DNA from 3 places in the Photobacterium sp. GB-50 genome. Region 1 is predicted to be linked to each of the others. Evidence: predicted binding sites of a transcription regulator. Region 1 holds the regulator's gene; each other region holds the start of a gene.
What was found. Region 1 encodes PurR, which represses purine synthesis genes. Its sites were predicted from a motif close to TNANGNAAACGTTTNCNTNA; they were not measured.
Positions count from the first base shown of each region.

Region 2: a site for PurR is predicted at 1,939-1,958, ahead of purE (5-(carboxyamino)imidazole ribonucleotide mutase). Genes of this name have one in related genera too.
Region 3: a site for PurR is predicted at 1,361-1,380, ahead of C9J41_RS18915 (NCS2 family permease). Genes of this name have one in related genera too.

Region 1 covers NZ_PYNX01000017.1:11,502-14,793, forward strand. The annotation lists gene C9J41_RS16930 (carboxymuconolactone decarboxylase family protein) at 1-52, opposite strand, end outside; gene C9J41_RS16935 (TfoX/Sxy family DNA transformation protein) at 511-1,101, opposite strand; cyclic di-GMP riboswitch class I at 1,236-1,326, opposite strand; gene purR (HTH-type transcriptional repressor PurR) at 1,525-2,529, opposite strand; gene C9J41_RS16945 (heme ABC transporter ATP-binding protein) at 2,935-3,292, opposite strand, start outside.
Region 2 covers NZ_PYNX01000020.1:1,747-5,038, forward strand. The annotation lists gene aroE (shikimate dehydrogenase) at 1-287, opposite strand, end outside; gene hemF (oxygen-dependent coproporphyrinogen oxidase) at 351-1,259, opposite strand; gene C9J41_RS18025 (L-threonylcarbamoyladenylate synthase) at 1,272-1,829, opposite strand; gene purE (5-(carboxyamino)imidazole ribonucleotide mutase) at 2,024-2,512, shown strand; gene C9J41_RS18035 (5-(carboxyamino)imidazole ribonucleotide synthase) at 2,512-3,292, shown strand, end outside.
Region 3 covers NZ_PYNX01000022.1:11,340-14,631, forward strand. The annotation lists gene C9J41_RS18915 (NCS2 family permease) at 1-1,299, opposite strand, end outside; gene C9J41_RS18920 (serine dehydratase subunit alpha family protein) at 1,780-3,075, shown strand.

The DNA.
Region 1 (3,292 bases):
ATAGCAAAGGCTTTACCCATAAAGAGTCAATTTTTTTGATCGAAATGCGCATGTTATTCCTTAAAAAACACCCTAAACATAGGGCTTATACGATCTTAGTCAGTAGCAGTAGTAAACATGTAGACCTTAACAACAGACATTGTATTTCATTTAATGATAAATATTTCTTTTTCTTCAATTGGTTGGTGAAAAAATCAGCAGGAGATAAGACAGTTTAAAGCGCCACGTTATTTATTAGTGAGAAGATGGGTTATTGGTCGTATTAGCAAATAATTAGGCATGGAATATAAATAAAGATAATTATCATTTATATAAATCAAGGAGTGCAAAACGGAGGGAATTAATTTAATGGCAAAAGTTTGTTATTATGCAATTAAACCAAATAAATATTGAATTTTATAAAGGAAGATAAGGATAATACGGAAATTATTTTTGAAAGGTATACTTAGAAATAAAAGAATGGGGGCTCTTTTATTCCTAAGTATTTTATATTTAAGACAACTTATATTTTTAAGATAAGGCAGATAATAGTTCATTTCGACGTTGCTCAGGAATAACTGACCAATGTTGACCGCTAATTGCGCCTTCCAATGCCCAAAGCAATTCAATACTCAATGGACTTGTTTGTGATTCTTGAAGTGCTTTATATGCGCCAAGAGAGCCCACTGCTAGAAGTTGTTCAATAGTGTTTATGCCTGCTTTTTTAAGCATTCTTTCATTTGATAATCGTAGATTAGGTAAATCTTTAATTCGGTCAGGTACGCAACTCTCCTTTTCTTGCTTGTCTTTTTCTGCTGCATCCAGTGAATACCTACCTTGAGCTACAATCTTTGTGGGTTCATCCCACCATTGGTCGGGTATTGCATAGTGCTTGGTTACAACAGGGAAGCCACGTTTTTTATAAACATAGGGTTCCAAGCCAGCTTGTTTGAATTCCTTTTCAGTTTCAGCATTTGCACGTAAGTGAAGTTTATCGTTCACAACTAATGCAAACATTGTATCACCAGAAAAAATGCCAAAACCGCCAAACATCGACCGTGATTTTATTGAACCAAAATGGTCAAATAATTTTAATGAATCTTTTAATATTGGTTTATCCATGCTTCTACTCGGTGAAAAAATATGAGTGTCACCTAAACATTAAGAGCGAGGAAATAGATTAATTAATCTACACATTGATACTGTCAATATATTGTTAAGTTTGTGTCATAATATTGTCGGTTCAATAATAATCCTTCGGTAACCCCGCTACCTTGAATTATTAACATAATTTTTAGGCCGGTGGTTTTGCGTCTTAATCTTTCAATTAATTTGCCAGTTCGTGACTATATAAAGTTATATTAAATAATACTTTTAATATTAAATCTAAGCTCTCAAAAATGTGATATTGGTTCAGGTATTTGTTCTTAGCTTATTTTAATAAGCTTTATAATTATAAATACTCATGATTGTTTTTTATAAGTAAAAAAAAAGCCAACAAGGTTAACTTATCGGCTTTTCCTTAACATAGAAAGATAAATTTTATTAGTTGAGATCTTTAACCGATTTTCTCTCAACAAGTTTAGGCGTCATTTCAAAGGTTTGACGCTCATGATTCTTGTCTTTCACACGCTCTAGCAAGATTTCGATGGCCTTTTTACCTAAACGACGTTTAGGCTGGTGGATAGTTGTTAGCGGTGGCGCAAAGTAGGGCGCAAGGTCAATGTTATCGTAGCCAATGATTGAGATATCACCAGGAACACGCAGACCTGCCTGTTCAAAGGTACTGATCAGAGCCATAGCCATAATGTCGTTAAAGCAGAAGATAGCAGTAGGGCGATCTTCCATTGCGATAAACTTATGAGCAGCTTCAACGGCTGACTCACACTCAAAGTCACCGTCAAGTAGCCAATTAGCATTAACAGTGAGATCTGCTTCTTTCATCGCTTTACGGAAGCCCTTTAGGCGCTCTTGACAAGTAGACTTATCAACTTGTCCAGATAAACAGCCAATTTTCTTATGACCATTTTCAATAAGGTGCTTAGTCGCAATATAACCGCCGTTTTCAGCGTTATCTAGAATATTATCAGTATGTGGGCTTTCTGGGCCCCAGTCCATGATAACCATAGGAAGATCATTTTTACGCTCAAGTAAATCGAGCAGCATTTGATCCAGATCGCTGCACATAACCAATAGGCCATCAACACGCTTTTCAGAAAGCATACGCAAGTAATCACGTTGTTTTTCTAAGTTACCTTCGGTGTTACATAAGATCAGTGTGTAGCCTGCACCATAACAATATTCTTCAACACCATGCACAACTTCGGCAAAAAATGGGTTAGTCGATTTAGTGACTAACATGCCGATAGTACGTGTTGTATTACATTTTAAGCTTCGCGCTACTGCACTTGGGGCGTAGTTAAGTTCATCTACTGCAGCCAAAACTTTTTGTTGCGTTGCTTCTGCAACAAAGCGTGTTTTATTAATCACGTGCGACACTGTAGTAGTTGATACACCTGCCATACGTGCAACGTCTTTAATGGTTGCCATATTTATTCTTCTTATCATGGTCAGATTAGGATCTGACAAAGGTTTTTGATACCAAATTGATTAATTACGTAGTCTATGGCTTACGAGTTCACTCGCAGAGATGAAGATCCTTTAGTTATTAGCTACTTAATTATTCAATTTGATACCGAATTATAGGGTGTTGCAATTATCATGGATCATAAACAACTAAAGCCGCAGTAAAATGCGGCATTAGAAGATAGAAACTATTTTTACACTAATTACACATGTAATCGCTTGCGATCACATTTTACTGTGTGTTTTGCGTTGTGCAATCTTTCTATTCAACTTGATTGAATTAATTGATCATTAACCGTAAAAACTCGATGTTTGTCATGCTAATAGCTTCAATTTATTGTGTATATCTAGTCATTAATAGATAAAACGTTAAAAAACAGAATGATTGGCTGATAAAAGATAAGGAAAATCACCACTTGGATGAGTATGAACACTGACAGGCCAACCATATAAGGTATCTATTACTTCAGGAGTAAGAACTTGTGTTGGCGTGCCGTCGGCTTTTATTTCTCCTTCATTAAGGAAAATCATCCGATCAGTGTATTGGGCTGCAAGGTTTAAATCGTGCAATACCACAATTACAGCGGCGCCTTGTATAGCCATATTTTGGGCAATTTGTAAGGTGTGGTGCTGGTGGGCGAGATCGAGTGCTGAGGTGGGTTCATCTAACATCAAGATACATTTATCACCGGCTTTACTGAGTTGTGTTAAAACCCGGGCAAGGTGT
Region 2 (3,292 bases), on a different contig from region 1:
ACACCGCCGTCATCCAATTTCTTAAGTGTATTTACGGCACCAGCCAAGCGAGCACGTTCAGTTAGCTTGGTCGCATATTGATAAGCTTGCTCTTTAAATGGCACAGTAATGTTACAACCTTTACCACCATCATTAAAAAACATATCTGCCGCTTGCACAAAACCATCAATGGCAACAAGTTGACTGGTATATGTCATCTGTTGGCTCGTTTGACGGGCAAATAAGGTATGAATGAACGGAGATTTACTTTGTCCGATCGGATTACCAAATACGACGTACTTATCCATATACGAATTCTCTCTTTATATTAAGAAGGCTCTATCACTCCGTGATCTGAGCTCAATAATTGATTACCACTCTCGTGGTTTTAAATAATCTTGATACAGTCGCGCTTCTGCTGAATTGGGCTCTGGTTCATAGCAGTACTCCCAACGTGCTAATGGTGGCATCGACATTAAAATAGATTCCGTTCTTCCGCCACTCTGTAAACCAAACAAAGTGCCACGATCATAAACCAAATTAAATTCGACATAACGTCCACGACGGTATAACTGAAACTCCCGTTCACGTTCACCATAGGGTAGATAATAACGCTGTTGTACTATCGGCATGTAGGCATTGATAAAGCCATTACCTACCGCTTGCATATAAGCAAAACTCTTATCAAATCCCCATTGATTGAGATCATCAAAGAATAGACCGCCTATACCGCGGGTTTCATTACGGTGCGGTAAGAAGAAGTATTTATCACACCATGCTTTGTGCTGTTGATAAACATCATCACCAAACGGCGCACACAACTGTTTAGCTGTATCATGCCAGTGTTGGCAATCTTCTTCGAAAGGATAGAACGGGGTAAGATCAAAGCCACCACCAAACCACCAAACCGGAGCTTCACCATCTTTTTCTGCGATAAAGAAGCGAACATTGGCATGAGAGGTTGGCACATAAGGGTTGCGAGGGTGAATAACCAATGACACGCCCATCGCTTCAAAACGACGACCGGCTAATTCTGGCCGATGTGCTGTTGCAGAAGCTGGCATTTCAGCACCATAAACATGAGAAAAATTCACACCTGCTTGCTCGAAGATTTCGCCATCACGTAATACACGACTACGACCACCGCCACCTTCTTCACGCTGCCATTGGTCTTGTTCAAACGCGACGGTTGTTTCTTGTTGCTCTAATGCTTGGCAAATACGATCTTGTAAATCCAACAAAAAGGCTTTAACTGCACTTTTATCTACTTGGCTATCCATACTCTTTATCCCTTACCCTTGACGGAAGATATTGCCATTAAGCGCATCACGTATCTCGGAAGGATTGGTGCGTCCGCCTGTTTCCCCTTGCAAGATTGCAGCTAAACAATGCCCTAACTGTTGTTCAACCTCTTGCGCTGTTCGACCTGGCTCTTGGCCTGTTAAGTTTGCGCTGGTTGAGGTGATAGGTTTACCAAACTCCAAGCATAAGCGTTGCACGAGTGGATGATCACTCACACGTACCGCAATCGTAGTAAATTGCCCCGTTAAAAACGAGGGAACATTAGGCTTAGTCGGCATTACCCAAGTCACAGGCCCTGGCCATGTTGCCATCACGGTTTGCTTTTGTTGTTCGGTCAATTGGTTTTCATCAATATATGACAGCAGCTGATCGTAATTCGCCGCGATCAAAATTAAGCCCTTTTCCACTGGGCGTTGTTTGATCGCTAATAGTTTTTCAACCGCTTCTTGATTATCCGGATCACAGCCGACACCAAACACCGCTTCGGTTGGGTACCCGATCACTTCACCTTGCTTTAAAGCTGCGACGACTTGAGCAAAATTCTCCACAGTATCCTCATTATTTGTTCAGCAAATATTGTTGTTTTACTTTCTCAATTTCATTCTACCTACTCCTTAGTCACAACTCCATGCTCGGTTATAAGACAGTCAATATTCATGACGCAAACGTTTTCCTTTGAGCTAAATCACCGTATAATGCAGCCATCAACACGATGTTAAGTTATGACCTGAAGGAGAATGAGATGAAAGTTGGAATTATCATGGGTTCAAAATCTGATTGGCCAACCATGCAACATGCGGCTGAGATGCTTGATCGTTTCAATGTTCCTTATGAGACAAAGGTCGTTTCGGCTCACCGCACGCCACATTTACTAGCCGAATACGCTGAAAGTGCACAAGAGCGTGGCATTAAAGTGATCATCGCAGGTGCTGGCGGTGCAGCTCACTTACCGGGGATGACAGCGGCTTTCACTAGCGTGCCTGTATTAGGCGTACCAGTGCAATCACGTGCATTAAAAGGAATGGATTCATTGCTTTCTATCGTTCAAATGCCCAAAGGTATTGCTGTTGGTACCTTAGCAATTGGTGATGCAGGGGCTGCCAATGCAGGTCTCTTAGCCGCACAAATTATCGGCACTCAAGATGAGCAAGTACTGGCCGCTATTGATGCTTTCCGCAAAGAGCAAACAGAAACGGTATTAAGCAACCCAAATCCAGCAGAGGATGCATAATGAATAATGTGCTAGTCCTTGGTGCTGGCCAACTTGCCCGTATGATGGCACTGGCTGGCGCTCCTCTTAACATCAATGTGATCGCTTATGATGTAGAGAGTGATAAAGTGGTTCATCCTCTTACCCAACAAGCAATGTCGAACTCGCTCGTTGAAGCGATTAATGACGTTGATGCGATCACTGCCGAGTTTGAACATATTCCTCACGATATTTTAGATATTTGTGCTGCCAGCGAGAAGTTCTTCCCAACGCCAGAAGCAATCAAAGCCGGTGGCGATCGTCGTCTAGAAAAAGCGTTATTAGATAATGCTGGCGTGCGCAATGCTAAATACCATGAAATCACTGAACGTGCAGATCTTCTTACTGCAATTGAAAAAATCGGGTTACCGCTGGTGTTAAAAAGTGCATTAGGTGGCTACGACGGTAAAGGGCAGTGGCGCTTAAAAGAAAGCGCACAGATTGATGATATTTGGCCTGAAATGGCGCAATGTATTGCTGATTCTCCTAATCAGGCTATTGTTGCTGAGCAATTTATTCCTTTTCAACGCGAAGTATCATTGATTGGTGCCCGTAATCGCAGTGGTGATATTCAGGTATTTAACTTAACTGAGAATATCCATACTGATGGCGTACTAAGTTTATCAACTGCGATTGTGGGTGACTCACCACTGCAAGCGCAAGCCGATAACATGTTCCGTGCCGTCGCTAATAGCCTTGATTATGTCGGCGTGTTAGCTATCGAGTTTTTCGATCTCGATGGCGAACTACTGGTAAACGAAA
Region 3 (3,292 bases), on a different contig from region 1:
CTTTTTCACTTCACCAGAAACTAATCGACCGATAACTAATGCAGTAAAACCAAGCATAATACCAGTAACAATATTACTTGTTAGAACAATGAAAACAGCACACAGTAAGCCAGATAATGCATCAACAGAATCTTCCATATCTAACTTGCTAACATTACTTAGCATTAATAGGCCAACATACATCAGTGCAGGCGCTGTCGCATAGGAAGGGACTAAGTAGCTTAATGGTGCAAGAAACAACATGAAGATGAACAGTACACCTACTGTAGTTGCTGTTAAGCCTGTTTTACCACCAGCAGCTGTACCTGCCGCAGATTCAATGTATACCGCAGCAGGAGAACCACCAACCAGGCCTGCAAAAATGCTACTAACAGAATCAGACGTTAATGCCTTACCACCATTGATAATATGACCACGTTGGTTAAGTAAATTCGCCTGTCCTGCTACTGCACGAATCGTACCTGTTGCATCAAAAATTGCCGTCATCACAAGTGCTAATACTGTAGGCAAAATAACTGGGTTTAGGGCACCCATAATGTCCATTGTACCTAATAAGGATTCGCCATCATGACCAAATGTCGGCATTGCAAAGAAGCCGTGGTACGTCACTTTCGGATCAAAGATAAGACCAATGATAGAAATGGCAATAATCACTAATAAAATACCACCAGGAACACGGCGCTTTTCTAATCCTAAAATAGCCGCCAAGCCTAAAATAGACATGAAGACTGGAAACGCGGTGAAATCACCAAAAGCAACGGGTAAGCCTTCAGCTGGATTTTTGATCACTAGCCCAACGCCATTCGCTGCAATCAAAAGTAAAAATAATCCAATACCAATCCCAGTACCATGAGCAATACCATTGGGCATATTTTTCATGATCCAAGTACGCACACCCGTTACCGTTATTAATGTAAAGACAACCCCCATTAAGAATACGGCACCTAAGGCAACAGGCACACTCACGTCTTGCCCTAGTACTAAGCTAAATGCAGTAAATGCGGTAAGTGAAATAGCACAACCAATGGCCATCGGTAAACGCGCCCATAACCCCATAAGTAATGAACCAAATGCAGCCACTAAACAGGTTGCGATAAAAACCGCCCCTTGATTAAAACCCGCTGCACCCAACATGCTAGGCACCACAATCACGGAATACACCATGGCTAGAAATGTGGTTAAACCCGCAATTATTTCCTGTTTGACATTACTGCCGCGAGCTGTAATTTCAAAATAGCTATCTAGTTTACTCTTAGGTTCTAAATGAGAAGGGCGTTGATGTGTGCTATCAGCAGACATGGTAAATTCCTATTTGATCAAAAAAGCGATATTTTTCAGCAAATCTAATGTATTGCCAAATTAACGCAAACGTTTCCGTTTCTATTCAAAATAAAAGGCTGATGCTAGCACCAACCTTCATTCTATGACGACGTGATCATACCTATAAATAGCCTCAATTCGCTAGTGTTAAATCAATTTTCCAGTTGAAATACTCTGCATTTTATCTCCACTACCTAAATGGACTTATCATTTAGATAAAAACATAACCTCTAAAAATGTGATAAACACAACATAATATTCAACAATAAATAAAATAATAGAATATTTTTCTATTTTATCTTTAATTTACATTTAAATAGGAAATTTATTTCTTCGTTATCGAGCGTATATTTGCATCGATTCAAATACCCATGAAGTTAAAGAGGATATTAAAAAATAAAGCCTCCTCTCTTCGTTGTCGGTTTATTTTCCTCCGGTTGGAACATTAAGGTAGTAGTTATGAAAACCCATCTTTGGCCTGCATTTATTAACGTGATCAAACGTGATGTTGTTCCTGCTTTAGGCTGCACAGAGCCTGTGTCTGTGGCGCTTGCTGCTGCTATTGCGATGGAACAACTTCCACTTCATGAACGCAATATCACCCATATTGATGTGCGTGTTTCTCCTAACTTGATGAAAAATGGCATCGGCGTCATGGTACCCGGTACGGGAATGGCAGGTTTAGCTATTGCATCAACTTTAGGTGCACTGGCTGGCAATAGCCAAGCGAAATTAGAAGTATTAAAGGACATTACGCCAGATAACGTTAAACAAGCTAAAGCATTATTAGATGCCAATAAAGTCACGGTTAACGTCGCTGATGTCACTAATATTCTTTATGCCAAGGTAAGTATTTATAACCAAGCTCATTGTGCGACAGTGACTATCGCAGATAGCCATACTCAAGTGATCAGTATTGAACTTGATGGTGTTACAGTTTTCGAAACGTCACCTAACGAGCAAAAGGTCGTTGAAATATCGAACTCACCTTTTAGTGATGCTGGCGTTCAAGATATTTTTGATTTCGCGACCAATGCGCCTATTACTGATATTCAATTTATCGAACAAGCTTATGAGCTCAATAACGCATTATCTTGTGAAGGGCTAAAGGGCCAATATGGATTAGAAATTGGCGCGACATTTCAACGTAACATTGATCGCGGTTTATTATCAGGCGGTCTACTCACCGATGTATTACTCCGCACGGCTGCCGCTTCTGATGCGCGTATGGGAGGAGCTATGAAACCGGCGATGAGTAATTCAGGCTCTGGTAACCAAGGTATTGCCGCCACCATGCCTGTCGTGGTCGTTGCCGATTTTGTAAATGCTGATAATGAGCATTTGATTCGCGCCTTAATACTTTCTCATTTAATGGCAATTTATATTAAAAGCTATCAAAACAAGCTGTCTGCATTATGCGGCGCAACAACTGCGTCAATGGGGGCGGTATCTGGTATTACATGGTTATTGGGCGGAAATGTGGAGCAAATCAGTGCAGCGATTTGCAGTATGATCGGAGATATCACCGGTATTATTTGTGACGGCGCAAAAGCCAGCTGTGCGATGAAAGTCTCTTCTGCTGCCGGATCTGCTGTTAAATCTGCCTTAATGGCATTAGATGGTATTCGAGTAACGGGCAATGAAGGCATTGTCGCTGATGATGTCGATACGACTATTCGTAATTTATCTGCATTAGCAAATGGCGCTATGACCCATACTGATGTTCAGATCCTTGATATTATGATTAACAAATAATGTTCTAACACATGTGATTAATAAATAATCGACAAGACTAAACCAGAGCTATTTTGCTCTGGTTTCCTATTTTTAATCGCTTAAATGCCTTTTCTTTTTTCCTCTTTAAAAGAGCATTCTGTCCTCTTCTGCCATCGCTAAAAGTAAAACAATCATTAAAAGCACCTAATTGCATCTTTTATACTTCTATAGTTTATATATTATAACTTTTAGTTAT